3 regions of the Pseudomonas asgharzadehiana genome follow, and region 1 is predicted to be linked to each of the others. Evidence: predicted binding sites of a transcription regulator. Region 1 holds the regulator's gene; each other region holds the start of a gene.
What was found. Region 1 encodes FliA, which starts transcription of late flagellar genes. Its sites were predicted from a motif close to CTAAAGTTTNNNNNNNNNNNGCCGNTAA; they were not measured.
Positions count from the first base shown of each region.

Region 2: a site for FliA is predicted at 5,550-5,577, ahead of KSS96_RS21055 (methyl-accepting chemotaxis protein). Genes of this name have one in related genera too.
Region 3: a site for FliA is predicted at 8,487-8,514, ahead of flgM (flagellar biosynthesis anti-sigma factor FlgM). Genes of this name have one in related genera too.

Region 1 is NZ_CP077079.1:4,524,485-4,534,714, reverse strand. Features, by position in the region: gene fliR (flagellar biosynthetic protein FliR) at 1-336, shown strand, start outside; gene flhB (flagellar biosynthesis protein FlhB) at 340-1,476, shown strand; gene KSS96_RS20430 (cold-shock protein) at 1,875-2,084, shown strand; gene flhA (flagellar biosynthesis protein FlhA) at 2,357-4,471, shown strand; gene flhF (flagellar biosynthesis GTPase FlhF) at 4,484-5,800, shown strand; gene fleN (flagellar synthesis regulator FleN) at 5,905-6,738, shown strand; gene fliA (RNA polymerase sigma factor FliA) at 6,735-7,475, shown strand; gene KSS96_RS20405 (chemotaxis response regulator CheY) at 7,645-8,019, shown strand; gene KSS96_RS20400 (protein phosphatase CheZ) at 8,038-8,826, shown strand; gene KSS96_RS20395 (chemotaxis protein CheA) at 8,838-10,230, shown strand, end outside.
Region 2 is NZ_CP077079.1:4,661,841-4,672,070, reverse strand. Features, by position in the region: gene ccoP (cytochrome-c oxidase, cbb3-type subunit III) at 1-906, opposite strand, end outside; gene KSS96_RS21075 (cbb3-type cytochrome oxidase subunit 3) at 903-1,103, opposite strand; gene ccoO (cytochrome-c oxidase, cbb3-type subunit II) at 1,107-1,715, opposite strand; gene ccoN (cytochrome-c oxidase, cbb3-type subunit I) at 1,726-3,150, opposite strand; gene KSS96_RS21060 (alpha/beta family hydrolase) at 3,230-3,922, shown strand; gene KSS96_RS21055 (methyl-accepting chemotaxis protein) at 3,955-5,520, opposite strand; gene KSS96_RS21050 (mannose-1-phosphate guanylyltransferase/mannose-6-phosphate isomerase) at 5,972-7,414, shown strand; gene gmd (GDP-mannose 4,6-dehydratase) at 7,858-8,892, shown strand; gene KSS96_RS21040 (GDP-mannose 4,6-dehydratase) at 8,988-9,938, shown strand; gene KSS96_RS21035 (DMT family transporter) at 9,966-10,230, opposite strand, start outside.
Region 3 is NZ_CP077079.1:4,845,558-4,855,787, forward strand. Features, by position in the region: gene KSS96_RS21875 (ribonucleoside-diphosphate reductase subunit alpha) at 1-317, shown strand, start outside; gene KSS96_RS21880 (hypothetical protein) at 414-1,472, opposite strand; gene flgE (flagellar hook protein FlgE) at 1,620-2,933, opposite strand; gene flgD (flagellar hook assembly protein FlgD) at 2,965-3,690, opposite strand; gene flgC (flagellar basal body rod protein FlgC) at 3,707-4,150, opposite strand; gene flgB (flagellar basal body rod protein FlgB) at 4,154-4,561, opposite strand; gene KSS96_RS21905 (hypothetical protein) at 4,881-5,657, shown strand; gene cheR (protein-glutamate O-methyltransferase CheR) at 5,748-6,575, opposite strand; gene KSS96_RS21915 (chemotaxis protein CheV) at 6,629-7,555, opposite strand; gene flgA (flagellar basal body P-ring formation chaperone FlgA) at 7,646-8,410, shown strand; gene flgM (flagellar biosynthesis anti-sigma factor FlgM) at 8,552-8,866, shown strand; gene KSS96_RS21930 (flagella synthesis protein FlgN) at 8,915-9,385, shown strand; gene KSS96_RS21935 (flagellar brake protein) at 9,482-10,230, shown strand, end outside.

The sequences.
Region 1 (10,230 bases):
TTCGAGGTGCTGACCGAAAGCTTCACCACCCTGCCGGTGGGCTCGGGGCTGGTGGTCAATCACTTCTGGGAAGTGGTGGGGCGCCTGGGCTGGGTGTTGGGCGCGTCCCTGTTGTTGGTACTGCCGGCGATCACTGCGCTGCTGGTGGTCAATATCGCGTTCGGCGTAATGACCCGCGCCGCGCCGCAACTGAACATCTTCTCCATTGGTTTCCCATTGACCCTCGTATTGGGCATGTGGATTTTCTGGATCGGCATGGCCGACATTCTCAATCAGTATCAACCGCTGGCGACCGATGCCCTGCAGTTCTTACGTGACCTGGCACGGGCGCGCTGAGCCATGGCCGAGAGCGAGAGTGGTCAGGACAAGACAGAAGACCCCACGGAGAAACGTAAAAAGGACTCCCGGGAAAAAGGCGAGATTGCCCGTTCCAAAGAACTCAATACCGTTGCGACCATGATGGCCGGTGCCGGCGCCTTGCTGATCTACGGCGGTGGTCTGGCGCTGGACCTGCTGGAATTGATGAAGCACAACTTCAGCCTGCCCCGTGAAGTGTTGCTCAACCCGGACTCCATGGGGCAATACCTGCTGCACTCGGGGAAAATCGCGATCCTGGCGGTACAGCCGATTCTGATTACCTTGCTGCTGGCCGCGCTGATCGGCCCGGTCGCCCTTGGTGGCTGGTTGTTCGCGGCGGGCAGCATGGCGCCCAAATTCAGCCGCATGAACCCGGCCGCCGGGCTCAAACGCATGTTTTCCGCCAAGGCGCTGGTGGAACTGCTCAAGGCGTTGGCCAAATTCATCCTGATTCTGTTCGTGGCGCTGTCGGTGTTGTCGTCCGACGTCGACGATTTGCTGCGCATCGCCCACGAGCCGCTGGAGTCGGCGATCATCCACAGCGTGCAGGTGGTCGGCTGGAGCGCGCTGTGGATGTCGGCCGGTTTGATCATCATTGCGGCGGTGGATGCGCCGATCCAACTGTGGGAAAGCCACAAGAAATTGCTGATGACCAAGCAGGAAGTGCGTGACGAGCACAAGGACCAGGAAGGCCGGCCCGAGGTCAAGCAACGTATCCGCCAACTGCAGCGCGAAATGTCCCAGCGCAAGATGATGGCCGCAGTGCCTGACGCCGATGTGGTCATCACCAACCCGACCCATTATGCGGTGGCCCTCAAGTACGACCCGGAGAAGGGCGGCGCGCCGATGCTGCTGGCCAAGGGCAGTGACTTCACCGCCCTTAAAATCCGCGAAATCGCCGTGGCCAACGACATCCTGCTGTTGGAATCGCCGGAGCTGGCGCGTTCGATCTTCTACTCCACCGACCTCGACCAGGAAATCCCTGCCGGGTTGTACCTGGCCGTGGCGCAGGTGTTGGCGTATGTCTATCAAATCCGCCAATACCGCGCCGGCACGGGCAAACGCCCGGACCCGCTCAAGGACCTGCCGATTCCGCCGGAATTGCGCCGCGACTCTTAATTCGCATCTCACCTGGCCTTCAACGGTTGCCGCTACCACCTCTTCTCAATCGGTGTCTACCTGTCAACTCTGACAGTAGCCAGCCGCCGCTCGCCCGGGTTTCATTACAGCAGGCACGGCGCACAGGTCGTAGACGAGAGGCTGGGAGCGTGGCGGTGAATAGGTACAGAGGGCGTGTCGGATCGTATGACCCCGAGACCGGGTTGGGGTGGGTTGTGCCGCGCTCCGGGGAAGAGGGCGTGATGATTCGCCGGGACGATTGGGCTGGGACGGTGCTTTATGCAGGTAAAAAACTGACGTTTCGAATGATTCATCGGCCCGACGGCATTTATGCGTTGCGTGTTGATGCGAGCGCCGATATCTGAGTCGCGGCTCAGTCACGATTACGGAGAACGACAATGGCTAGGGGTACGGTGAAGTGGTTCAACGCGGAAAAGGGCTTTGGGTTTATTACTCAGGATGAGGGTGGAGCTGATCTCTTTGTTCACTTTTCCGCGATCCAGGGTGAAGGGTTCAGGACGCTCGAAGAAAATCAGAAGGTTGAGTTCGAGAGCGAGCAAGGAAAGAAAGGGCATCAGGCTATGAACGTACGACCCGTTGCGGGGTAGCGCTGGACGCACACACATCCAAATGTGGGAGGGGGCTTGCTCCCGATAGCGGTGGTTCAGCCAATTAATCTATTGCCTGATACACCGCCATCGGGAGCAAGCCCCCTCCCACATTTAACTGGGGCTAGGGCTTTAGAAACGCTCGCTTGTGAGGTTGTTCACGCCCCCAAACCAAAGTTGGACAGCTTCTTGCAATACCGCCACCAGGATGCCTCCCGGCGTCAAAAGTTTGCTTTACGTTACGAGGAATACCGGTGGTGGATCGCTCTCAAATGCTCGGCACGGCCCGTACGACCCTGACTGACCTCTCGCGGGGCAATCTGGGTGTGCCGTTGTTGTTGCTGGTGATGCTGGCAATGATGATGTTGCCGATGCCGCCGTTCCTGCTCGACGTGTTCTTCACTTTCAACATCGCCCTGTCGGTGGTGGTGCTGCTGGTGTGCGTGTATGCCCTGCGGCCCCTGGATTTTGCGGTGTTCCCGACGATTTTGCTGGTGGCGACCCTGCTGCGCCTGGCGTTGAACGTGGCCTCTACCCGCGTGGTGATGCTTCATGGCCAGGACGGCCACGCCGCGGCCGGTAAGGTGATCCAGGCCTTCGGTGAAGTGGTGATCGGTGGTAACTACGTGGTCGGTATCGTGGTGTTCGCGATCCTGATGATCATCAACTTCGTGGTGGTGACCAAAGGCGCCGGACGGATTTCCGAGGTGAGCGCGCGGTTTACCCTCGACGCCATGCCCGGCAAGCAGATGGCCATCGACGCCGACCTCAACGCCGGCCTGATCGACCAGAACCAGGCCAAATCGCGCCGCCTGGAAGTGGCCCAGGAAGCCGAGTTCTACGGCTCCATGGACGGCGCCAGCAAATTCGTGCGCGGTGACGCCATCGCCGGCCTGCTGATTCTGTTCATCAACCTGATCGGCGGCATTGCCGTGGGTATCTTCCAGCACGGTATGACCTTCGGCGACGCGGGCAAGGTCTACGCCTTGCTGACCATCGGTGACGGTTTAGTGGCGCAATTGCCATCACTGTTGTTATCAACAGCCGCTGCAATCATGGTGACCCGTGCGTCGGGCTCCGAAGACATGGGCAAGCAGATCAGCCGGCAGATGTTCGCCTCGCCCAAGGCCCTGGCCGTGGCGGCGGGCATTATGGCGATCATGGGTATCGTGCCGGGCATGCCTCATGTGTCGTTCCTGAGCATGGCCGCATTGGCCGGCGGCGGTGCCTACCTGTTTTGGAAAAAGCAAAACGCAGTCAAAGTGCAGGCGCTGCAGGAGGTCGCGCGCCAGCAGGAGCTGCTGCCATCCCCGGCCCGTGCCCAGGAAACCAAGGAGTTGGGCTGGGACGACGTGACGCCCATCGACATGATCGGCCTGGAAGTCGGCTACCGCCTGATTCCGCTGGTGGACCGCAACCAGGGCGGCCAATTGCTCGCGCGGATCAAGGGGGTGCGCAAGAAGTTGTCCCAGGACCTGGGCTTTTTGATGCCCACCGTGCACATCCGCGACAACCTCGACCTGGCGCCCAGTGCCTACCGCCTGACGCTGATGGGGGTGATCCTGGCCGAAGCCGAGATTTACCCGGACCGCGAGCTGGCGATCAACCCCGGCCAGGTGTTCGGCAGCCTCAACGGCATTACCGCCAAAGATCCGGCTTTTGGCCTGGAGGCGGTATGGATCGAAATCAGCCAGCGCAGCCAGGCGCAGTCCCTGGGCTATACCGTGGTGGACGCCAGCACCGTGGTCGCCACCCACCTCAACCAGATTTTGTACAAGCACTCCCACGAGTTGATCGGTCACGAAGAAGTCCAGCAATTGATGGGTTTGCTGGGCAAGGCCTCGCCAAAACTCGCCGAAGAGCTGGTGCCGGGCGTGCTGTCGCTGTCGCAACTGCTCAAAGTGCTGCAGGCGCTGCTGGCCGAACAGGTGCCGGTGCGCGACATTCGCAGCATTGCCGAGGCCATCGCCAACAATGCCGCCAAGAGTCAAGATACCGCCGCGCTGGTGGCGGCGGTGCGTGTCGGATTGTCGCGTGCAATCGTGCAAAGCATTGTAGGGCTTGACTCTGAGCTGCCTGTGATCACCTTGGAACCAAGGTTGGAACAAATATTGCTCAATAGTATTCAGAAGGCAGGACAAGGCCAGGAAGAGGGCGTTCTGTTGGAGCCAAGCATGGCTGAAAAACTGCAGCGTTCGTTGATCGACGCCGCGCAGCGCCAGGAAATGCAGGGCCAACCGGTGATTCTGCTGGTGGCAGGCCCGGTCCGGGCAATGTTGTCGCGGTTCGGGCGCCTGGCAGTACCGAATTTGCACGTTTTGGCTTATCAGGAAATTCCTGACAACAAGCAAGTGACTATCGTCGCGACAGTAGGGCCCAACGGCTGAGGGTAGTGGGTTATGCAAGTGAAGCGTTTTTTCGCCGCCGATATGCGTCAGGCCATGAAACTGGTCCGTGATGAGCTGGGCGCCGACGCCGCGATTATCGGTAACCGTCGTATTGCCGGCGGTGTCGAGCTGACGGCTGCCCTGGATTACACCCCCCAGGCCCTGGCGCCGCGCGTGCCGAACATGGAGCTTGAAGACGAGCTGCGCAAGACTGCCTCGCGCATCGTCTCGGCCCAGGCCGAACTGAGCATGCGCGGCGACAGCGATGCCACCACCAATCGCCAGTTGTTCGCCGGCCTGCCGCTGACGGCTGCCGAGCCGTTGGTCGAGCCCACTTTCATCGAACCGCCGCGTCCTGCCGCGCCCGCCCCGGCCGCCGCAGTCGACCAGCGCGCGTTCGACTCGATGCGCTTTGAACTCAATGGCCTGCGCGAGTTGCTCGAAGTGCAGCTCGGCTCGCTGGCCTGGACCCAACTGCAAGGCAGCAAACCGCAACAGGCCAACTTGTGGCGTCGCCTGCAACGCATCGGCCTGTCCGGCCCGTTGTCCCGCGACCTGTTGGCGCTGACCCACGAAATCGAAGAGCCTCGCCAGGCCTGGCGCATGTTGCTGGCCCACTTGGCGCGGATGATCACCACGCCACAGATCGAACCCTTGGAAGAGGGCGGAGTGATCGCCATGGTCGGCCCGGCCGGCATGGGCAAGACCACCACGCTGGCCAAGCTTGCCGCCCGTTATGTGCTTAAGTACGGCGCCCAGAATATCGCGCTGGTGAGCATGGACAGCTACCGTATCGGCGCCCAGGAACAGCTCAAGACCCTGGGCCGCATCCTCAATGTGCCGGTTACCCATGTCGACCCCGGTCAATCCCTGGCCAATGCCCTCGACCCGCTGCTGCGCAAGCGCGTGGTGCTGATCGACACCGCCGGCCTGCAAGCCAGCGACCCGGCGTTGCGTATGCAGCTCGAAAGCCTGGCCGGGCGTGGCATCAAGTCAAAAAATTACCTGGTGCTTGCAACCACCAGCCAGAAACAGGTTCTTACCGCTGCGTATCACAGCTACAAACGCTGCGGGCTGGCCGGTTGCATCCTGACTAAACTGGATGAAACCGCCAGCCTGGGTGAAGTGCTGAGCCTGGCTATCAGCCACGAACTGCCGGTGGCTTACCTGACCGATGGGCCGCGGATCCCGGATGATCTGCATCTGCCGCGCCGTCATCAGTTGGTCAGCCGCGCCGTCAGCGTACAAATGCAAGACGAGCCTAGCGAGGAAGCGATGGCCGACATGTTCGCCGATCTCTATCACAACCCGGCAAAACGGGTCGGTTGAGTCAGATGAACACCGTGAAAAGTATCTACATCGATGGTCTGCAAGCGATTCACGCGGCCAAGCCATGTAGCCTGCGTCTAAGCAAGACAAGGTAAAGAAATAAAATGGGCAGCATGCATCCCGTACAGGTGATCGCGGTGACCGGCGGCAAAGGTGGCGTCGGAAAAACTAACGTGTCAGTGAATTTGTCCCTGGCCCTGGCAGAACTTGGCCGTCGCGTCATGCTGCTGGATGCTGACCTGGGACTGGCGAACGTCGACGTTCTGCTGGGGTTGACGCCCAAACACACGCTTGCCGATGTGATCGAGGGGCGCTGTGAGCTGCGCGATGTGCTGCTTCAAGGCCCTGGCGGGATCCGCATCGTGCCGGCCGCCTCCGGCACCCAGAGCATGGTGCACCTGAGCCCGGCGCAGCATGCCGGCCTTATCCAGGCATTCAGCGATATCGGCGACAACCTCGACGTGCTGGTGATCGACACCGCCGCCGGGATCGGCGAATCCGTGGTCAGCTTCGTGCGCGCGGCGCAGGAAGTGTTGCTGGTGGTCTGCGATGAACCCACCTCGATCACCGACGCCTACGCCCTGATCAAATTACTTAACCGTGACTACGGCATGAACCGCTTCCGCGTACTGGCCAACATGGCCCAGAGCCCGCAGGAAGGGCGCAACCTGTTCGCCAAGTTGACCAAGGTCACGGATCGCTTCCTCGATGTCGCCTTACAATACGTCGGTGCAGTTCCCTACGACGAGTGTGTGCGCAAGGCTGTGCAAAAGCAGCGTGCGGTCTACGAAGCGTTCCCTCGTTCCAAATGCGCATTGGCGTTCAAGGCTATTGCCCAAAAGGTCGATACTTGGCCGTTGCCCGCCAACCCACGGGGGCATCTGGAGTTTTTCGTCGAGCGATTGGTACATCAGACGAGCGCAGGACCCGTGCTATGACAGCGAACGGCTATAACGCCTACAAGAAGTCCGCCCGTGACAGTCAGGGCGAGTTGATCGAGCGTTATGCGCCGCTGGTCAAGCGCATCGCCTATCACCTGCTGGCACGCCTGCCCGCCAGCGTCCAGGTAGAAGACCTGATCCAGGCCGGCATGATTGGCCTGCTCGAAGTGTCAACCAAATACGATGCCACCAAAGGCGCGAGTTTCGAGACGTATGCGGGTATCCGTATCCGGGGCGCCATGCTCGATGAAGTGCGCAAGGGTGATTGGGCGCCTCGTTCGGTACACCGCAATACGCGCATGGTCAGTGACGCAATTCGCGCAATTGAAGCAAAAACCGGTCGCGACGCTAAAGATCACGAAGTTGCGGCCGAACTCCAATTGAGTCTCGACGATTATTACGGGATTTTGAACGACACCTTGGGCAGCCGCCTGTTCAGTTTCGACGACCTGTTGCAGGACGGTGAACACGAAGGGCTGCACGAGGACGGCGCGAGTACTCATATGGAGCCGGCGCGAGACCTGGAAGATGAACGCTTTCAGGGTGCGTTGGCGGACGCGATTGCCAATTTGCCTGAGCGTGAGCGACTGGTATTGGCGCTGTACTACGACGAAGAGCTGAACCTCAAGGAAATCGGTGAGGTCCTGGGGGTCAGCGAATCGCGAGTCAGCCAGTTACACAGCCAGTGCGCCGCTCGCTTGCGGGGGCGTTTGGGAGAGTGGCGAGCGCGCTGACAGGCAGTGTGGGGACACTGCAAAGCGATACCGCGAAGGTGATGGATCTTCGCGGGTTCGGCCCGTGGTGCCCCCGGCAGTCCTTTTTGTGTAATGCCTGTTGATTGAAATGACGCGTCCAGGTGCTGGGCGCGTTTAAGACTGCTTGGAGGTCGAATTGGACAAGAACATGAAAATCCTCATCGTTGATGACTTCTCAACGATGCGGCGGATCATAAAAAACCTGTTGCGTGACCTTGGGTTCACAAACACGGTCGAGGCGGATGATGGCCTTACGGCGATTCCGATCCTCAACAGCGGGAGCATCGACTTTCTGGTAACCGACTGGAACATGCCGGGCATGACCGGTATCGACTTGCTGCGTCATGTGCGGGCCGACGAAAAGCTGCGCAGCCTTCCCGTGCTGATGGTCACCGCCGAAGCCAAGCGTGAGCAGATCATCGAAGCTGCCCAGGCGGGTGTTAACGGTTACGTGGTCAAGCCATTCACTGCACTGGCCTTGAAAGAGAAGATCGAAAAAATCTTCGAACGCATCCACGGCTGATGCCATCGCGGGGGAGCTATGGAGCATAACGAAACGTCACAGGGAGACTTTGAGTCGACCCTGAAAAAACATGCTCACCAGTTGGTCGACAGCCTTGAAAAAGGCCAGTTCGGCGACGCGGTGCAGTTGATCCATGAGCTCAACCAGACCCGTGACCGCGGCCTGTATCAGGAAGTGGGCAAGCTCACACGCGAGCTGCACAGTGCGATTGTCAATTTCCAGATTGACCCGCACATGCCCCAGGCCGAAGAAATCTCACAGATCACCGATGCCACCGAACGCCTGTCCTATGTGGTCAGGCTGACTGAGGCGGCGGCCAACCGCACCATGGACCTGGTGGAGAACGCCACGCCCCTGGTCAACGGCATGGCCACTGAAGCCCAGGCCCTGAGCGCCGATTGGGGCCGCTTCATGCGCCGGGAAGTCGGGGCTGAGGAGTTTCGTGAGCTGGCACGTCGGGTTGAAGGCTTCTTGTCGCGCAGCGAGCAGGAAAACCGCACGGTTTCCAGCAACCTCAACGATATTTTGCTGGCCCAGGATTACCAGGACCTCACCGGTCAGGTGATCAAGCGTGTGACCCAGTTGGTCACCGAAGTGGAAAGCAACTTGCTCAAATTGGTGCTTATGGCAGGCCAGGTTGACCGTTTTGCCGGCATTGAACATGACCGCGAAGCGATCCTCTCGGAAAAAGATCCACAAAAACATCTCGCCAAGGGTGAAGGTCCGCAGATTCATGCCGATAAACGTGAAGACGTTGTGTCAGGTCAGGATGACGTAGATGACCTGTTATCCAGTTTAGGCTTCTAAGGAGCACCCACATGAGCTTCGGCGCCGATGAAGAGATCCTTCAGGATTTCCTTGTAGAGGCCGGCGAAATTTTAGAGCAACTGTCCGAGCAACTGGTCGAGCTGGAAAGCCGCCCGGATGATGCGAACCTGCTCAATGCAATTTTTCGCGGTTTTCACACTGTAAAAGGGGGCGCCGGCTTCCTCCAGCTCCATGAGCTGGTGGAGTGCTGCCACATCGCCGAGAACGTGTTCGACATCCTGCGCAAGGGTGAGCGTCACGTTGATTCGGAGTTGATGGACGTGATTCTCGAAGCACTGGATGCGGTCAACGGCATGTTCAGCCAAGTGCGTGAACGTGCCCCGATCACGGCGGCCACGCCGGAACTGTTGGCGGCCCTGGCGCGCTATGCAGAGCCTGCGGACACTTGCGCGCCGGTGGTTGAAGCGGCGCCGGAGCCTGTGGCGGAGCCTGAAGCGGATGTCACGGACACTGAGTTCGAACAACTGCTCAACTCCCTCAGTGCCGTCAAGGCCGAAGCCGAAGCCCCGGCCGCCGAAGCACCGGCAGCGGCGCCGACCAGCGAAGACATTACCGACGCAGAATTCGAATCGCTGCTCGACCAGTTGCATGGCAAAGGCCAGTTCGCCGCTGATGCGGTGGCGCCTGCCGCTGCCGCTCCTGCACCTGCCGCAGCGGGCGGGCCGGTCAGCACCGACATCACCGACGACGAATTCGAAGCGTTGCTCGACCAACTGCACGGCAAAGGCACCTTTGCGGCCGACGCCTTGCCGGCAGTCGCCGCCACCGCCGCTGCGCCTGCCGCCCCTGCGCAGCCTGCCGCTGATGGCCTGATCACGGATAACGAATTCGAAGCCCTGCTTGACGATTTGCACGGCAAGGGCAAGTTCAGCGAGGTTGCACCTGCCGCCGCTACGGCAGCACCGGTTGCCGCCAAAGCGGCTGCACCCGCCAAAGCTGCCGCTCCAGCCGCTCCAGCCGCCAAACCGGCACCTGCCCCAGCGGCGGCGCCGGCTGCGGCCCCAGCGCGTGCCGCCGCCGCGGCGCCGCCTGCGGACAAACCCGCCAGTGAAGCCGAAACCACCGTGCGCGTGGACACCGCGCGGCTGGACGACATCATGAACATGGTCGGCGAGCTGGTGCTGGTACGTAACCGCCTGGTGCGCCTGGGCCTGAGCAGTGGCGATGAAGCCATGCAAAAGGCCGTGTCGAACCTCGACGTGGTGACCGCCGACCTGCAAACCGCCGTGATGAAAACGCGGATGCAGCCGATCAAGAAAGTCTTCGGCCGCTTCCCGCGCCTGGTGCGTGACTTGGCGCGCCAACTGAAGAAAGAGATCAACCTGGAACTGGTGGGTGAAGAAACCGACCTCGACAAAAACCTTGTCGAGGCCCTGGCCGACC
Region 2 (10,230 bases), 140 kb from region 1:
GGACAGGCTGTACACGTAAGCCGCCAGCAAATGCACCTTGTCATTGCCTTGCAGCACGTCCTGCGCCGGCATCTGGCCCTGGCGGCCGTGGCGGATAGTCTGCTGCAACTGCGCCAGGCCGGTGCCGTAGATATAACCGCCGGGCAGCGTCAGGTTCGGCGCGCCCATGGCTTCCATGCCGTGGCCTTGTGGGCCATGGCAGGCTACGCAGGTGGTGTTGAACGCAGCTTGACCGGCGGCCAGGTCAGCAGTGCTGTCGGCCGGCAGTGGCAGTTTGGCCAAGTCGTGACGCACATAGGCGGCGACGTTTCTTACACCATCATCACCCAATATCTCACCCCAGGCCGGCATCGCCGCGTGGCGACCGTTCAGGATGGTGGTCTTGATCGCTTCGGCCGAACCGCCCCAGCGCCAGATAGTGTCTGCCAGGTTAGGGAAACCGTACGCGCCCTTGGCATCCGAACCGTGGCACACCGCGCAGTTGGAGGCGAACAAACGCCCGCCCATTTTCAGCGCTTGCGGGTCCTTGGCCACTTCTTCCACGGGCATGGCCGAGAATTTGGCGAAGATCGGCCCGAACTTGGCGTCGGCCTTGGCCATTTCCTTGTCCCACTCCTTGGCCTGGGTCCAGCCGCCTTCATAACCGGGCAATATGCCTTTCCAGTTGCCCAGGCCCGGGTAGAGCACCAGGTAGCCGACGGCAAACACCAGGGTGCCGGCGAACAGCATGAACCACCACTGCGGCAGGGGGTTGTCGTATTCCTCGATACCGTCGAAGGCGTGGCCCATGGTCTGGTCGACGCTGCCCTTGGTCTCGCCCTTGCGGGTGCCGATCAACAGCCAGGTCAGGCCGATCAGGCTGCCGATGGTCAGTACACAGATCCATGTACTCCAGAATAGGGTCATGGCCGGGTGCTCCTTATTGCAGGCTCTTCTTGAGCGTCGGATGGAGAAGGTTCATCGGCGAAGGGCAGCAGGCGCGCCTGCTCGAATTCCGCATTGCGGCGGTTGTTGAACACCCACAGTGACAGGCCGATAAAGGCGATGGCGACGACCAGCGTGCCAAGGCCGCGGATGGTGCCCGCATCGAATTCAAATCCCATGGCTCACCTCTTGCTCTTGATGGCGGTGCCGAGCACTTGCAGGTATGAAACCAGCGCGTCCATTTCGGTCTTGCCCTTGAGGCTGGCGACGGCGCCACTGATGTCGTCGTCGGTGTACGGCACGCCGAGGGTGCGCATCACCTTCAACTTGCTCTCGGTGTGGCTGCTGTCGACCTGGGCCGTGACCAGCCATGGATAGGCCGGCATTTTCGACTCCGGTACCACGTTGCGCGGGTTGTACAAGTGCGCGCGATGCCAGTCGTCCGAGTAGCGTGCGCCGACGCGTGCCAGGTCCGGCCCGGTGCGCTTGGAACCCCACAGGAAGGGGTGGTCCCACACGCTTTCACCGGCGACCGAGTAGTGGCCGTAACGTTCGGTTTCGGCGCGGAACGGACGGATCATCTGCGAGTGGCACTGTACGCAGCCTTCGCGGATGTAAATGTCGCGGCCTTCCAGTTGCAGCGCGGTGTAGGGCTTCATGCCTTCGACCGGCTTGTTGGTCACGTCCTGGAAGAACAGCGGGACGATCTGGGTCAGGCCGCCGATACTCACGGCGAGTACCATCAGCAACATCAGCAGGCCGACGTTTTTTTCAATCGTTTCGTGTTTCATCACGGACTCCTCAGGCCAACTGCGCAGTGGCAGTGGCTTCGACAGGCTGCGGCGAACGCACGGTGCGCCACGTGTTGTAAGCCATCAGCAGCATGCCGCTGAGGAACACCGCGCCGCCCACCAGCCGCACGATGAAGCCTGGGTGGCTGGCCACCAGGGTTTCGACGAAGGAGTAGGTCAAGGTGCCGTCTTCGTTGACCGCACGCCACATCAGGCCCTGGGCGATGCCGTTGACCCACATCGAAGCGATGTAGAGCACGGTGCCGATGGTGGCCAGCCAGAAGTGCGCGTTGATCAGGCCGAGGCTGTACATCTGCTCGCGACCGAAGATTTTCGGGATCATGTGGTACAGCGCGCCGATGGAGATCATCGCCACCCAACCCAGCGCCCCGGCGTGTACGTGGCCGATGGTCCAGTCGGTGTAGTGGGAGAGGGCGTTGACGGTCTTGATCGCCATCATCGGACCTTCGAAGGTCGACATGCCGTAGAAGGCCAGGGAGACAACAAGGAAGCGCAGGATCGGGTCGCTGCGCAACTTATGCCAAGCCCCCGAGAGCGTCATCATGCCGTTGATCATGCCGCCCCAGCTTGGCGCCAGCAGCACCAGCGACATCACCATGCCCAACGACTGCGCCCAGTCCGGCAGCGCGGTGTAGTGCAAGTGGTGCGGGCCGGCCCAGATGTACAGGGTGATCAGCGCCCAGAAGTGCACGATGGACAAGCGATAGGAATACACCGGGCGCTCGGCCTGCTTGGGTACGAAGTAGTACATCATCCCCAGGAAACCGGCGGTGAGGAAAAAGCCTACCGCGTTGTGCCCATACCACCACTGCACCATGGCATCCGTCGCACCGCCGTAGAGGGAGTAGGACTTGGTCAGGCTGACCGGGATTTCCAGGTTGTTGACGATATGCAAAATCGCCACGGTGATGATGAACCCACCGAAGAACCAGTTACCGACGTAAATGTGCTTGGTGTTGCGCTTCATCACCGTGCCGAAGAACACGATGGCGTAGGCCACCCAGACAATGGTGATCAGGATGTCGATCGGCCATTCCAGCTCGGCGTATTCCTTGGAACTGGTGTAGCCCAGCGGCAAGGTGATCGCGGCCAAGAGGATGACCAACTGCCAGCCCCAGAAGCAGAACGCGGCGATTTTCGGCGCGAACAGCTGAGTCTGGCAGGTGCGCTGCACCGAGTAGAACGAGCTGGCAAACAGCGCGCAGCCACCGAAGGCGAAGATCACCGCGTTGGTGTGCAGCGGGCGCAAGCGGCCGAAGCTGGTCCAGGGCAAATCGAAGTTGAGCGCGGGCCAAACCAATTGGGCGGCGAGAAAAACCCCGAGCCCCATGCCGACGATGCCCCACACCACCGTCATAATGGCGAATTGGCGGACCACCTTGTAGTTATAGGCGGTACTTAAAGTAGTGTTCATGGTTCCCCATCCACGGTTCAACCCAAGCAAGTGCGGCACTTGGGCTGGAGTTATAGGCAGACTAAATAGCGAGGCAAGCATGGGCAAAGAGCACAAGGCCAGTATTGACGGGGATCAATGGGCGCAGTGTGCGCGGGAACATGGGTGGTTATGGGATGTCGCATCGGGCCCGGCGGCGGGTACCGCGCCGACGCTGATCCTGGCCCACGGCGCCGGCGCCCCGATGGACTCGTCTTTCATGAGCGACATGGCTGCACGCCTTGCCGGGCATGGCGTGAACGTGTTGCGCTTCGAGTTTCCCTATATGGCCCAGCGTCGGCTGGACGGCGGCAAACGCCCACCGAACCCGGCGCCGAAACTGCTGGGTGCCTGGCGTGAGGTGCATACCGTAGTGCGACGCCATGTCGCTGGGAAACTGGCCATCGGTGGCAAGTCGATGGGTGGGCGCATGGCCAGTTTGTTGGCCGATGAAGTCGGCGCCGATGGCCTGGCGTGCCTGGGGTATCCCTTCTATGCGGTGGGTAAGCCTGAGAAACCACGGGTCGAGCACCTGGCGGGCTTGAAAACACCGACGCTGATTGTGCAGGGCGAGCGCGATGCCTTGGGCAATCGGGCGGCGGTAGAAGGCTATGATTTGTCGCCGAGCATCGAGGTGATGTGGCTGGAGGCGGGGGATCATGACTTGAAGCCGTTGAAGGCTTCCGGGTTTAGCCATGAGCAGCATGTGGAGGCTGCGGCAGTGAGGGTGGCCGGGTTTCTCGGCGCCCTCTAGGGCCCTATCGGGGGCAAGCCCCCGATAGCGGTTTACCGGTTAAACCGCTCCACCAGCGAGTACTGGGTATTAGCGGTATGCGTCAGCTCTTCACTCAACTGCGCCGAGTTCAACGCCTGCTCCGAGGTCTGGTCCGCCAGCAACGCAATGGTGCTGATATTGCGACTGATCTCCTCGGCCACCGAGCTTTGTTCCTCGGTCGCCGCGGCGATTTGGGTTGTCATGTCGGTGATATGCGCCACCGCCTCACTGATGCCCACCAGCGCCTGGTCTGCTTCCATCACCCGCGCCACGCCTTCTTCGGCCTGGCGATGCCCGGCGTCCATGGTCTGTACGGCGGCGGAGGCGGTTTGCTGCAGCTTGGCGATCAGGGCATGGATCTGCCCGGTCGATTCAGCCGTGCGTTGCGCCAGTTGGCGAACCTCGTCAGCCACTACCGCAAAACCACGGCCCATTTCGCCGGCACGTGCCGCTTCGATGGCTGCGTTCAATGCCAGCAAGTTGGTCTGGTCGGCAATGCCTTTGATCACGTCAACCACGCCACCGATCTCATCGCTGTCCTTGGCCAACTGCGTGACGGTCACCCCCGTTTCCCCGACGGCCAGCGACAAGCGCTGAATCGCCTCGCGGGTTTCCCCGGCGATATCGCGACCGCGACCGGTCAGGCGGTTGGCCTCCTGGGTCGCATCGGCGGTGCGCTGCACGTGGCTGGCCACTTCCTGGGTCGTCGCCGCCATCTGGTTGACCGCCGTGGCCACCTGTTCGGTTTCGACGCGCTGGCGTTCCAGGCCGCTGGAGCTGTTGTGCGCCAGGGTGTTGGACTGCGCGGCTTGGTCGTTGAGGTGTTCGGCGGTGTCCTGCAAGCGCGTAAGACAGGTCTTCAGACGTGCCTCCTGGCTGAGGATCGACATCTCCAGGCGCGCCTGGGCGCCGCGGCTGTCGGTGTACATCTGCGCGATCAGCGGGTCGGACGTGGTTTGCTCGGCCAGGCGCAACAGGCGCTTGAGCCCGCGCTGCTGCCAGCTCAGGCCCAGCAGGCCCAACGGTACCGACAAGCCCGCCGCCAGGGCAAAGCCCCAGTGGGAATTGAGCGACGCGCCGATCATGAAACTTAACTGGCTGATCAGGATAAATGGCACCCAGTCCTGCAACACCGGCAGCCACTTGTCCCGCTGGGGAACGGCCGACTTGCCCTGGTTGATGCGTTGGTAGAGCGCTTCGGCCCGGCGGATCTGCTCGGTGGTGGGCTTGATGCGTACCGATTCGTAGCCGACCACCTGATTGCCTTCGAAGACCGGCGTCACATAGGCGTTAACCCAGTAATGATCGCCCGTCTTGCAGCGGTTCTTGACAATGCCCATCCATGGCAAGCCTTGTTTGAGCGTTGACCACATATGCCCGAACACTGCAGCCGGCACATCCGGGTGACGTACCAGGTTGTGCGGCGCACGCAGCAGTTCTTCACGGGAGAACCCACTGATCTCGACGAACGCGTCGTTGCAGTAAGTGATCACGCCTTTGGCATCTGTGGTGGAGATCAACCGTTGCTGAGCGGGGAAGGTACGTTCGCGCTGGGTAACGGGTTGGTTATTACGCATGGTTTTTTTATCCGCAAGGCTTTGAAGGGTTGTCGGCCGTGATCTGTGATTGTTGAGTGGATTTTCCGATAAGCAGTGTAGACACAGTCCCGGCGCAAGGGCGCGAGCATTCATGTGGCGTACACCGATGGGCTGCAGAGCGTGGGGTGTTTTTGCGGGCGTTCGGTTGTTTGAGGCGCAAAATCGACACGTCCCTTGGCAGGCTTTTTTCCTGGGCCATAAAAAATAGTTTTTGTCTGTCGGATGACGGGTCTTTTCCTAGACATAAATGACCATTTAAATAAGAATGTTCGGGGTAATTTGTAAGAGAAACGCCATAACCTCCTCCAAACGCTCCGGCGATTTGATTTTTTAGCTCAAAGACTCTAGTCGCTTTGCTTTCGAGTCTGTTCGTCGCGAGGAGGCGAGGGCGACGGCCGAAATAAAATGACATTGCGTAAAGGAGTACAGTGTGGCACTCGTTCCAGTCATTATTTGCGGCGGTGCGGGTAGCCGTCTGTGGCCTGTTTCCCGTTCAGCGCATCCCAAACCGTTTATTGAATTGCCAGATGGTGGCAATTTAATTCGGAAGACTTATGCTCGTGCCTTGGCTTTGGAGTCGGTCAGCGAAGTATTGACCATCACCAATCGTGATCTTTATTTCAAGACGCTCGATGAGTACGGCGCGCAGGCTCCGGAATTCACCAATTTAAGTTTCGTTCTGGAGCCATTCGGACGTAATACGGCTGCCGCAGTCGCACTCGCGGCCCAGGAAGTTGCACGAACTCATGGGCAAGATGCCATCATGTTAGTGCTGCCTGCCGATCACTTAATAGATAATCACGCTGCATTTGCCCAGGCCGTTTGCTCTGCTTCGGAACTGGCAAAAGACGGCTGGCTGGTGACGTTCGGTGTAAAACCGGAGTTTGCGGAAACCGGTTACGGCTATATCCAAAAAGATAATGACGGCCCCCTTGGTAATGGGTTCAAGGTCAAACGTTTCGTCGAGAAACCGGACCTGGAAACGGCTCAAGGGTATGTGGCGTCGGGCGATTATTTTTGGAACTCCGGCATGTTCTGCTTCCGCGCGGGTACGCTGATCCAAGAAATGCAACTGTGCGCGCCGGATGTATCCAGCGCCGTGGACGCGTGCCTCGCAGGTTCCGGCACGATGACGGGTCACAGCCACCGCAGCCTGCACTTGGAGCCGGGCAGCTTTGCCAGGGTGCCGGACATCTCCATCGACTTCGCACTGATGGAGCGCTCAAGCAAAGTGGCGACGGTGCCTTGTGACATCGGTTGGAGCGATATCGGTTCGTGGAACGCCATGAGTGAACTGTCCCCGGCGGATGAGCACGGCAATCGCATTGACGGCGAGGCTATTTGTCATAACTCCAACAACAACTATGTGCGCAGCCATCGCCGACTGGCGGCTTTGGTCGGCGTTCAAGACCTGATCATTGTCGACACGACCGATGCCCTGCTGGTTGCACACAAAGATCACGCGCAAGACATCAAGGCTATCACTGCTCAGTTGAAGAAAAATGGGCATCAGTCCCATCTGGACCACACCACCGTGCGCCGTCCGTGGGGGGCCTACACCACCTTGGAAGACGGGCAGCGGTTCAAGATCAAGCGCATTGTCGTCAAGCCCCAAGGTTCGTTGTCGCTGCAGATGCACCATCACCGCAGCGAGCACTGGATTGTGGTCAGCGGTATGGCACGCGTGGTCAATAATGACCGCGAATTTCTACTCAATACCAATGAATCAACCTTCATTCCTGCCGGGCACACCCATCGGCTGGAGAATCCGGGGGTCATTGACTTGGTATTGATCGAAGTGCAGAGCGGTGATTACTTGGGTGAAGACGATATCGTGCGGTTCGAGGATATTTACGGTCGGGCCGGCATCTGAGTCATGCGCCGTTGGAAACACGTTTGAGGGCTCGCGGTTTGCCCGGCATCGCTTGGGTTGGGGTAGAGGATTATTCACCCATTGGCGCAGGTTGCGATTTAAGTGCTGATGTTGCCCAGCGTGCCGCCTGCGAAGTTGCAGGGTATTGAAGTAAATGCACTGTCGGGATTGTTTGCGACGCAGAGATTTTGATGAGGTTCACACCGCCGTATTTACAGTTGAGCCGAATGTAAAGTGAAACTCCATTGCGCATGCCCAAGAGCATTCATGGGGCAATTGTGCCGCTGGTTTTTTGCTGGTGTAACAAGATCAATTTTTGGTAAGCGCGTCGCTTGGGCGTGCTCATGTTTTCGGATAGAACGGGTAATGGACTGTACTCTTCATTACGATCTGAGTAGGTCAGCCTCGTTCGTTATAGGATTTATTTTCGAAGGGGATTTTTCATGAAAAAAGCAATTATCACCGGTGTTACTGGCCAAGACGGTGCGTACCTTGCTCAGCTCTTGCTGGAAAAAGGCTACACCGTATATGGCACCTATCGCCGTACCAGTTCGGTCAATTTCTGGCGGATGGATGAGCTAGGTGTCACCCAGCACCCAAACCTGCACCTGGTCGAATACGATCTGACGGATCTGTCCTCCAGCATTCGTCTGCTGCAGACCACGCAGGCCACTGAAGTCTACAACCTGGCTGCCCAGAGCTTCGTCGGTGTGTCCTTCGACCAGCCGGTGACCACCGGTGAAATCACGGGCTTAGGCGCGGTCAATTTGCTGGAAGCCATCCGCATCGTTAACCCGAAGGTGCGCTTCTACCAGGCCTCTACTTCGGAAATGTTCGGCAAGGTTCAAGCGATTCCACAGGTCGAATCCACGCCCTTTTATCCGCGCAGCCCATACGGCGTTGCCAAGTTGTACGCGCACTGGATGACCATCAACTACCGCGAGTCCTACGGGATATTCGGGACCAGCGGTATCTTGTTCAATCACGAGTCGCCACTGCGCGGCCGTGAGTTTGTTACCCGTAAGATCACTGACTCCGTCGCCAAGATCACCCAAGGCAAACTGAGCGTCCTGGAGCTGGGCAACATGGACGCCAAGCGCGATTGGGGTTTTGCCAAAGAGTACGTGGAAGGTATGTGGCGCATGCTGCAAGTCGATGAGCCAGACACCTTCGTGCTGGCGACCAATCGCACTGAAACAGTACGTGACTTTGTATCGCTGGCATTCAAAGCGGTTGAGATCGACCTGGAATGGAAAGACAAGGGTGACCAGGAGCACGCGATTGACGCACGCACCGGCAATACCGTGGTGCGGGTCAACCCGAAGTTCTACCGACCTACCGAGGTGGAGTTGTTGATCGGCGATCCAGCAAAAGCCAAGGCGGTCCTGGGTTGGGAACCAAAAACCAGCCTGGAGGAACTGTGCCGGATGATGGTTCAAGAAGACTTGCGTCGTAACGAACAAGGCTTTTCGTTCTAAGGCCAGAAGGGCGCAGTCACTTGCGTTGCAGTGGGCGGGTTCTATTTGAACCCGTTCGGTCCTACTTATGTTGTTCAGGCCAAAGGTGAATAGCGGTGAAACATGTTCTGGTGACTGGAGCCAACGGCTTTGTCGGTAAAGTCCTGCTCGGGCAACTATTGGCGGCAGGCTATCGAGTAAGTTGTGCTTGCACTACGCCCAACCCGTCACCTCGTGAAGGCGTGGAGCAGGCCATACTGGATATCCGTGATCCAAGTGCCTGTGCGGCGACGCTTGAACGGTTAAAGCCAACCCATATTATTCACCTGGCGGCCATTTCCCACGTGCCAACCAGTTTTCAAGACCCTCTGCTGACTTGGAATACCAATGTCATGGGCAGCCTGAATCTGCTGGAAGCCGTGAAACAGAAGGCCCCGGATGCCTTTGTTGTGTTCGCCAGTTCCTCTGAAGTGTATGGCGAGGCGTTCAAGGCTGGCGTAGCGCTGGACGAAAGCAGCCCGTGCTTGCCGATGAACCCTTATGCGGCCAGTAAATTGGCTGCGGAGTTGGCACTCGAGCAGTATTTCAAGCAGGGTGTGCGAGGCGTGATTGCGCGCCCTTTCAACCATATTGGCAGCGGCCAGTCTCCTGACTTCGTGACGGCATCGTTTGCCCGACAGATCGCACGCATCGAAAGCGCAGAACAAGCGCCGGTCATGCAAGTCGGCAATCTGGAGGCATGCCGCGATTTCCTCGATGTGCAGGATGTGTGTGCCGCTTACGTGCAGTTGCTCAAGCTGAGCGATCGTCACGATTATCCCCGTTTGTTCAATATCGCATCGGGGCAGTCGCGCAAAATTCGCGACATTCTTGACGAGATGATCAGCCAAAGTACCGTGGCTATTTCTGTTGAGCTTGACCCTCAACGCTTGCGGCCGTCCGATATCCCGGTCGCGGTGGGTAACTGTGACCGCATCCGCAACGTGCTCGGCTGGCAGCCAACTATCCCGCTGGAAGACACCCTGGCTTCGTTGTTGGCTGACTGGCGGTCGCGCACAGACGCATAAAACGTGTCCTCACCGAGCAACTCGCGCCTACGATTTTTGCGGGCGCAACACCAACCCCAACGCCCCCCCAATCAACACCCCTCCATACACGTGCGCCATCGACAACGGCTCCCCCAACAGCAAAGCCCCCCACAACACCCCAAACGGTGGGATCAAAAACGTCGTGGTCATCGATTTCACCGGTCCGATGGATGTCAGCAGCCGGAAGTACAAAACATACGCGAACGCTGTACACACCAAGCCCAACCCCAGCAGCGACATCCACACCTGCCACCCACCCCAGCTCGCGGGC
Region 3 (10,230 bases), 320 kb from region 1:
GGATCGTTGACGCCGCCAGCCGTCGTCAGAAGTGGATCGACCAGGCGCAGTCCCTGAACCTGTACATCGCCGGCGCTTCGGGCAAGAAGCTTGACGTGACCTACCGCATGGCCTGGTACCGTGGTCTGAAAACCACTTACTACCTCCGTGCCCTGGCAGCGACCAGCACCGAGAAGTCGACCATCAACACCGGCAAGCTGAACGCAGTGTCCAGCGGCAACCATGGTGATGATTCGGTTCTGGCTGCTCCAGCCGGCCCGGCACCCGTGCCAAAAGCCTGCGCGATTGACGAGCCGGATTGCGAAGCTTGCCAATAAGCTGAGCCCATTGGGTTAACCACCCAAGTTGAAAGCCCCCGATAGGCTTACGGCGTATCGGGGGCTTTCTTTTGCTGGGTGAAAAGCGCTCGCGATTTAAAACAATACGGTCGCGATACCTGATTGAGGCATGCCGCCGCGCTTGCCCCACAACTCAATCCGGCCATCAATCACGGCCATCGAATGGCCACCGAACTCCACGGTGCCCACCTTGCTGTTTCTCAAATCAGCAACGGTTGTCTGCCTGTAGAACCCTCTCAAACCCAAACGGTCCAGCCCTTCACGCGAGTGTTCGCCATCGTTGAGGCTGTTCATGGCCGCCTGGAAACTGCGCCCAGCAGTACCGTCATTGTTTTCCATCTGCGCCCGCTTGGCGCTCGCGGCATACATGAAGTTGGCATCCGTCATCATTGCCGGGTCATCGCCCTTGAAACGCGCATGAATGGCCGCCTGCCTCACCTCGTCATTGGACAGAGAAAGCTTGAAGCCATCACGCATGGTCACCTCGTAGCCGTGGCCCAACGCCTTAACGTCTTTGAAAATGTCCGTAGGTTTTTGCCCATACCGCATCATCGCCGCCTTTATCGCCGATACAGTCACGCAATTGCCGTCAGGCCCCTGCCTGAAGCCACTCCAGATATTGTCCGGCTTTTTCCCGGGGTTGCTCGTGTCGGGCTTGTAGTGGTGATGCCGTGAGCCTTCGGTAATCGGCTTGTTGCTCATCGACTCACTGGGACCGAAGCCGCCGCGACCGGGAAAATCACCGCCGCCACCGCCATCCCTAGGCGATGGTGGTGCCGGAGAAGGGGCAGGCGTATCCGGAAACAGGTCCGGAAACAGCATCTTTAAAAGCTCCAGCCATCGCTTGGAGCGTTCTTCCTTGAGTTGCTCAAGGATTTTCTTGAACGTGTCGTCCCCCAATGCTGTGCGTTTTTCATTGAGCCTGTCGCGCAATTCCCGGACAGTCTGGTTTTTGCCGGTACTGTGCGCGTCATCAAGCTCCTTGAGCAGTTGTGCGACGGCCTCCTTATTTTTTGCGTCCCGGTCTTCGTTGATCGCGTGTGTCGCGCCTTTGCCGCTCAAATAGAACTGTGCCGCTCCCGCGTCAAAATGCACGCCGGCCTCGCTGCGACCCATCCCCCACTGATTTCCCATTGTTATTCCCCACCCAAGGTCACAAGCTCGATAGCTTCCGGCTTCATGGGTGGCATTCAGGGCGTAGGACGTTCCAGACGACGTTTGTCAGGGCAAAAAAAACCCCTCGATCGAGGGGTTTTCAGTCAAGCGCATTACGCCATGGCATCAAGTCATCTGAATGATGGTCTGCATGATGGTGCTCTGGGTGGAGATAGTCTTGGCGTTGGCCTGGTAGTTGCTCTGGGCCTTGATCAGGTCCACCAGCTCGTTGGTCAGGTTGACGTTGGAGTTCTCCAGGGAGTTGGCCACGATCGAACCCAAGGTACCGGATTGCGGGGTGTCGTAACCCGGCTGGCCCGAAGCGAACGTCTCTCTCCAAGTGGTGCTGCCGGCTGGCTGCAGGCCCTGCTCGTTGTTGAAGCTGGCCAGGGAGATCTGGCCGATGGCCTTGCTCTGCTGGTTGCTGAACGTGGCGAACAACACGCCGCTGCCGTCGATTTTCAGGCCGGTGATCTGGCCGGTGGCATAGCCGTCGGTGATCGGTGGGTTGCGGTAGGTGGCCGAGTTGTACTGGGTGATGTTCGCCATGTTGATGGCGATGCCGTCAGGGTTGGCATCCGCGCCGTTGGCTTTCCAGACGCCATTGGTCACGGTACCTGGCACCCAACCGGTCAAGGTCAGCGTCGTGCTGGACGCGCCGGCGGTGACGATGCTGGTGAGCTTGCCATAGCCGTCAAAGGTCAGGGTCGAAGGCACAGGCGGAGTGGGTGGCGTACCGCCCGTTGGTGACGAACCGTTAGGGTTGCGCCCATCAATCAGCGTATAGGCGTTCCACTTGTTGCCGTCGGTTTTCACCAGGTATTGCACCATCGGGTGCGCATTGCCTTGGGCGTCGTACAAGGTGGTGCTGTATTGGGTGGTGAAAGTACTGGTATCCGTCGGGTCGAATGGCTTGAGCGTCTGGTTGATCACCGGCTCCGAGGAGTTCAGGTTACTGGTGGAATCCACCTTGGTGGACGCCTTCGGCGGCAGGTTCGACAGGTTCAGTTGCAGGTCGGTCAGGCCACCCTTGATGATTTTGCCGTCATCGTCCGCCGCATAGCCTTGCAAACGCGAGGTACCGGTGTTGTTGGTGATATAGCCGTCTTTGTCGGCACGGAAGGCACCGCTGCGAGTGTACTCCAGCGAACCGTCGCTGCCCTTCTGCACGAAGAAGCCACCACCCTGGATCGCCATGTCCAGGATACCGCCGCTGCCGTTGACGTCACCCTGGGTGAATTGCTGGGACACCGCCGCCAGGTTCACGCCGTTGCCGATGCTGTTCTGGCCGGTACCCAGTTTGGACGCGGCATAGATGTCGGAGAATTCCGCACGGGACGACTTGAAGCCGGTGGTCGCGACGTTGGCGATGTTGTTGCCGGTCACGTCCAGTTGTTTATTGGCCGCATAGAGGCCGCTAAGGCCGATGTTAAAAGACATGTTTCTCTCCCTCTGCCGTATCTAGCCGGCTCTATGTACCAATAGTCTGAATTTGCGACAGCTTCACGCTGCCCATGCCACCTGCAAGGTTCAGCAGCATTTCGCCGCCGGTCTTGCTCAACGTCACGCTGGTCACGGTTGCCGGCAGCGATGTTGCCAGGGCCACTGCGTCGCCCTTGTCATTCTTGGTCGTGGCCGCAAAGGTGTAGGTGCCGGCTGGGGCGACCTCGCCGTTGCCGTTCTTGCCATCCCAGATAAAGTCCGACGTACCGGCACTCTGGGCGCCCAAATCGAGGGTGCGCACCAGGTTGCCGTCTTTGTCGGTGATCTTGACGGTGACGTTACCCGTCGCCGCGGTCACGGCCACCGAGCCGGTCATGCTCTTGCTGGTATCCACCAGGGCCTTGTCGGTCTGGGTGATGATCGAACGCCCGACCAGCGAAGAAGCCTGCAGCGCTTGCGAGGAGCTGAAGTTGCTGGAGATGTTATTCACCGAGTCGTTCAGGGTGTTGATGCCTTCGAGGCTGCTGAACTGCGCCAGCTGGGCCACGAATGCACCGTTGTCCTGGGGTGACAGCGGGTTCTGGTTTTTCAGTTGGGTCACCAGCAGTTGCAGGAACGCGTCCTTGCCCAGCGACTGGTTGCCCGTCGCGGTCTTGGAAGCATCACCCAGGCTGCTGTTGTCCGTTGCAGTCTTGACCTTGGAATTGAACAGGTCCTGGACTGCCGTGTTGTTAGACGTATCAACGATGGCCATTATTTGGCGCCCCTTATCACTGACCCAGGGTCAGGACCTTTTGCATCATGGTTTTGGCGGTGTTCATCATTTCCGCGTTGGTCTGGAACGAGCGGCTGGCGGAGATCATGTCGGCCATCTCCTCGACCACGTTGACGTTCGGGTAATACACGTAGCCTTTTTCGTTCGCTGCCGGGTGGTTAGGCTCGTAGCGCGCTTCGAGGTTGCTCTGGTCTTCGACCACACCGAGTACCTGCACGCCTTTGCCGGCGGCGTCCTGTTCCTGGAACAACGAATCGCTGCCACCGTTCTGGCCGGCCTGGAACATGGTGGCGAACACCGGGTGCCGGGCGCGATAGGTTTGGTCAATGCTCGAAGACACAGTCTCGGCGTTGGCGATGTTACTGGCGACGGTGTTGAGGCGCGTGGTCTGGGCGCTCATGCCACTGCCGGCAATATTGAAAACACTGGACAGGGACATGGCTTACTCTCCACGCAGGGCTGACATCAGCCCTTTGAATTTGCTGTTGAGCAGGGTAAAGCTGGCCTGAAAGTTCACCGAGTTCTCGGCATAAGCCGATTGCTCCAGTTGGGCGTCGACGGTGTTCTGGTCGATCGATGGCTGCATCGGCGTGCGATACAGCAACGACTCGTCACCACTGCTCAGGCCTTGCGCTTCGATATGACGGTTGTTGGTCATGTTCAAGGCGAAGGTGCCGTTCTTGGTCTTGTCCTGCTGTGCAGCGAGCACAGCGGAGAAGTCCAGGTCCCGAGCCTTGTAGTTCGGGGTGTCGGCGTTGGCAATGTTGTTGGCCAGGACTTCGGCACGCTGGGCGCGGAAGCCCAGGGCTTGTTCGTGGATACCGAGCGCTTTATCGAAGCTGATGCTCATGGCGGAAACCTTTAGGCTGACCTGCTGTTCGTTAACAGGACTATAGCAAGGTGCATGCCAACCTGAGCAGAGCCCGAATTTCAAGGGCTTGCGGCAATGTTGCCGGCGGTGATGCCAGAAAAGCGGCAAGCGATTTCCGCGTAGCGCCAGTAAAGCGGCAATCGGGCTTGCCGCTTGCGAGTGGAGGGCTATAAACGGTGTGCGCAGGGGGCCGGGGTATTTAACCGTTTGTCCGTACTGTTATTTATGACAATTGCGACACGCGTAGGCTTTGATGCTTTATCAACCGACCCCCTTAAGCACAACGCAGAGGCTCGACATGTTGATAATCCCGGCCCCCAGGTTTGTCGAACAGGATTCGACACAGCCGATCCCGAATCTTGACCCTGCCCGACTGAGCGGCGACGTCGCCATACTGAGGTTGGATTTTCCTATGCAGCCAGCCGATTATTTCTATTTGAGCCTCAACAGCACCGTTCTTGGTGGCACGCACAATCAAAGCTTTAATATTGCCCACAGCACCGCTTCGCTGCGGATTCTGATTCCCACGAACATTGTCATCGCCAGTGCGGGCACCGAAGTCCAGTTGCGGGCCCGCATCCTGCGTGGAGGGCTGTATTCCACTGCAGGGGAGGCGAGAATAAACATCGGTCGCCTGCCCATTGTGGTGCCACCAGACCAGTCATGGGACTTCAGCGACGGCACCTTTCAAGGCTGGGTAGCACAAGGCGTCTATGTGTCGCGGCTAAGCGTGATCGGTAGCCGCGTGGTCGTTAACCAGTTCAACAATCAGGCCACCAGCTCCCACATCATCACCCGTGCAGTTCCGGTAACGGCAGGACGCACCTATAACTGCAGCTTCGAGGTGACGGGAAGTACAGCCGTCAGCGACGGGTCGACCCTGCACATGACGATAAACGGCAGCCGGATCGGGCCTGACGTCACCACTATTACTGATGCCCGACGCCAAATCGGAACAGGAACATTTACCGCCGCCACGACGGGAACCGTGCGACTCGGCATCTTCAACGCAACAGTGCCCAGCGGGCAACATGGCCTGTCCCTGGGGCCCCTCCAAATGAGCACCACGCCCTGAGCGCTGTTGATGAGGACCGGCAGCGATTTTGCGCGAATAAAAAACGGGAGACTTTGCAAAGGTCTCCCGTTTTTGTTTTTAAAGCGTCGGTTATTTGGCCTGGTAAATGATGCCGGGGCTGCACTGCACCATCTGGAAGTGATCCGGCAGGCCGTTCAGCGCTTCGGAAGCACCCAGGAACAGGTAGCCGCCACGCTTGAGCGTGCCATGGATGCGCAACAGGATGTCTTTCTTCACCTCGGCCGAGAAGTAGATCAGCACGTTGCGGCAAAACACCATGTCGAACTTGCCCAGGCTGGCGTAGCTGTCGAGCAGGTTGAACGAGCGAAACTCCACGCGGTTTTTGATCGGCGCCTTGATCGCCCAGCGCCCGGCGCCTTTAGGCTCGAAGTAGCGCTGCAACCGGTCTTGGGACAAACCACGGCCCAGGGCCAGGCTGTCGTACTCACCGGTCTTGCAGTTGGTGAGCATGGTGCCGGACAGATCGGTGGCGACAATTTGCGCACCGGCCTTCAATTGCCCGATGTTGGTCCGCTCGAACTCATCGATGGACATCGAGATGGAATACGGCTCCTGCCCCGAAGAACAGGCCGCCGACCAGATGCGCAGACGCTGGCCCGGGCTGGCCTTGATAGCCTCCGGCAGCACCTTGCTCTTGAGCACCTCAAAGGGGTAGGTGTCACGAAACCACAGGGTTTCGTTGGTGGTCATGGCATCGACCACCATCTCTTTGAGCCCACTGCGCGGCTGGCCCTGGATCCGTTGAACCAACTCACCCAGGGACTTGATACCCTGCTGCTCCATTAGTTTGTTAAGACGACTGGATACCAGGTATTGCTTGTTTTCACCGAGCAATATCCCACAGGCTTTTTCCAGGAAGACCCGGAACTGCTCAAAATCCAAATTACCTGTAGACACTGATACCGCCTCTAAAATCGTATGACCGCCAGGGAAAAAGCCCCTGGCTATTATTATTCTGCTGCCTTGATCCGGTCGACCACCCGGGATGCCAGGTCATCAGGACGGAATTTGGCCAGGAAGTCATCGGCACCGACTTTCTTGACCATCGCCTGATTGAATACACCCGACAACGAAGTATGCAGGACGATATGCAATTTTTGCATGCGTGGATCGCTGCGTATTTCGGCCGTGAGAGTGTAGCCATCCATTTCCGGCATCTCGATGTCGGAAATCATCATCAAGAATTCTTCTTCCGGCTTCTTACCCTCATCCACCAGTTTGCGCAGATAGTCCAGCGCCTGGCGGCCGTCGTTGAGCGCCACCACGTCCACGCCGACGGTTTGCAGGCAACGGGTCACCTGCTTACGCGCCACCGAGGAGTCGTCCACTGTGAGCACCCGCAGCGAGACCGCCTTGTGCGCCGTCTCCGCGTCAACCACACCGACCGAAATCGATTCCGAGGTCGGCGCCACTTCGGCGAGGATCTTCTCTACGTCGATGATTTCCACCAACTGGTTATCGACCCGCGTCACCGCCGTGAGGTAGTGGTCGCGGCCGGTGCCCTTGGGTGGCGGATGGATCTCTTCCCAGTTCATGTTGACGATGCGCTCCACCGAGCGCACCAGGAAACCCTGGGTCTTGGTGTTGTATTCGGTAATGATCACGAATGGGCTTTCGCGGTCCTGCAAGCCTGCCGAACCTGTGGCCAGGGCCAGGTCGAGAATCGGAATGGTCGCACCACGAATATTGGCCACGCCACACACCACCGGGCTGGATTTGGGCATGATCGTCAGCTTGGGGCACTGCAGCACTTCCCGTACCTTGAACACATTGATGCCATAGAGTTGCTTGCCATCGAGGCGAAAAAGCAACAACTCCAGGCGATTCTGCCCTACCAGCTGTGTGCGCTGGTTTACTGAATCCATTACACCTGCCATGCCTTTACTCCTACGCTAAAACCTTGGGCTGTACCTACACGGCAGCGCGCACCCAACACTAAACGGCACGAGCCTTGCTATTTATTGGCCATGGACATTAAAACGACAGTTTCCCGACGCCTTCGACTCCCACGTTACCGCAGATTGCTCTGCGCCTCGGTGGCGTTGCTTGCTTTGAGCCTGAACACCACGGCCCGCGCAGAGAACGTCACCTTGCCTGATCTCCTTATCGGCGTCACTCAGGGCTTTCTTGAGTTCACTGTAGAAGATTATCTGGCAACCACACAGACACCGGGGCGTTATGAAATCCAAGTCAACCAATTGGACCCCCGCCTGCGCATGCCGATGTGCGACAAGGAATTGACAGCGACCCTTGAAAGCCCAGCCCAGCCCATCGGCCGCGTGACGGTACGGGTGCGCTGCGACGGAGCCTCGCCTTGGACGGTGTTTGTGCCGGCGCAGGTCAAGTTGTTTCGCGATGTTGTGGTAGTGGCCCGACCACTGAAACGCACCGGCATCATCGGTTTTGAGGACGTCGTATTACGCGAACGCGACATCAGCCTGATCAGCCAGGGCTACCTGACGTCCCTGGATCAGGCCGTCGGCCAACGATTGACCCGACCAGTGGTCACCGATCAGGTGATCACGCTGGTCCACCTGGAACAGGCCGAAGTGATTCGCAAGGGCGACCAAGTGGTAATTTCCGCCAGCAGCGGTACGCTGAATGTAAAAATGCCCGGTGAAGCGTTGTCCAACGGCGGCATGAGTGAACAAATTCGAGTCAAGAATCTCAATTCCAATCGCGTGATCAAAGCGCGGGTCACAGCCCCCGGACAGGTAGAGGTCGCTTTATAGATTACTGGTACAGGACGCTGGGTTTTCCTACACTGTGCACGCGGTTTACCGTGCGGAGATTTATTGTCATTCGCGCCTAAAGTTTGTCCGGGTATGGCCGAAAACATGGCAAGCGTCCAAATACCCAGAGGTTTTTTTATCATGGTCATCGATTTCAGCCGTTTGAATAACACCCCGTCGACGTCAGGCGCTACGCGTACCAGCGCTGCCAAAGAAAGCGTCGAAGCCAAGGCCCAGCCGCTGACAGAACAGGCCAGCGTCAGCCAAAGCGGGGAATCCGTACACCTGAGCAATGAGGCTCAACAGTTGCAGAAGGTCACTGACTCGCTGCGCGATCAACCAGTGGTCAATAAAGCCCGCGTGGCCGAGTTGAAACAGGCAATCGCCGATGGCAGCTATAAAGTCGACAGCAACCGTGTAGCCAGCAAGCTGCTTAATTTCGAAGCCGAGCGCTAGGCAAAGGCCTGCGCAGGGCTTTTGGACGCTTAAACCCCAAGGCCAGCCATGCATCACGACGAAAATTTGCTGCAACTGATCATTGATGATCTAGCGCCGACGCAACAATTGCTCGAGCTGCTCAAAGAAGAATCCCTGGCCCTCTATGGCCGGGATATGCCGCTGCTGGAAGAAATTCTGGCGCGCAAGCAATCGCTGATTGTGCTGCTGGAGCAACACGGCAAAAAACGCAGCCAGATCCTCAGTAGTCTCGGCCTGCCGGCAGACCATGACGGCCTGGCGCAGTTGGCCAGCCACTCCTCGGTTGGCGACCAATTGCTGTCCCAGAGCAAAGAACTCAATCAGTTGCTCGCCCAGTGCCAGGAAGCCAACCGGCTCAACGGTCAGTCGATCCAGCTTCAGCAAGCCACGACCGCCAACCAGTTACGCATACTTCACGGCGGAGAGCCGCCGGCGCTGTATAACGCCCAGGGTTCCACCTCGCGTCTGGTCAAACCAAGCACCCGCAGCCAAGCCTGACATCGGTTTACCGTGCGCCCTATCCAAGGCGCGCCACATGCTGGCAAAATGCCGGTTCTTGCGTGTAGTCGTATTTTGTCTGGAGATGGAAGAACCGTGTTCAACGCCCTTAATGCGGAAGATGCCCCGCAGCCACCCAAGGTGCTCACCACGCCTCTGGAAATCGCCGGCACCTTGCGGATGCTGCAAGACAGCCATGACCCGCTGATCATCACCTTCCACGAACGCAGCCAGCGCTTCCAAAGCTATCTGGTGGACGTCAACCGTGACAGCAACACGCTGGCACTGGACGAAATGATTCCACGCGACGGCGAACGCTACCTTGAGAGCGGCGAGCCCTTCCGCATCGAAGGCTTCCACGATGGCGTTCGCGTTGCCTGGGAAAGCAAGGGCACCCTGGCTATCAGCGCGAAAGACGGCCACCGCATTTACACCGGCAGCCTGCCGGACGAGGTGGTCTACCATCAGCGTCGAAATGCGTTCCGTGCCGCGTTGAAGCTGGCGCAATTGGTCAACATCGAACTGGGTGGCGAAAAACTCAAGGCGCCGGTCAACGGTAAATTGCTGGATATTTCCGCCACCGGCTGCAAGCTGCGTTTTGAAGGCAATATCTCCGAGCGCCTGCAATTGGGCCAGGTCTACGACCGATTTATTGCCGCCCTGCCCTTTGGCAGCATGACCACCTCGGTCGAATTGCGTTACCTGCACTTCGAAGAAAAGATCAATACCACCTTTGCCGGCGTACGCTTCCACAACATGAGTGGGCTGGTACAGCGCCAGGTCGAGCGCTTTGTGTACCAGTTGCAGCGTGAAGCGCGACGGTTCGATAAAGACGACGATTTTTA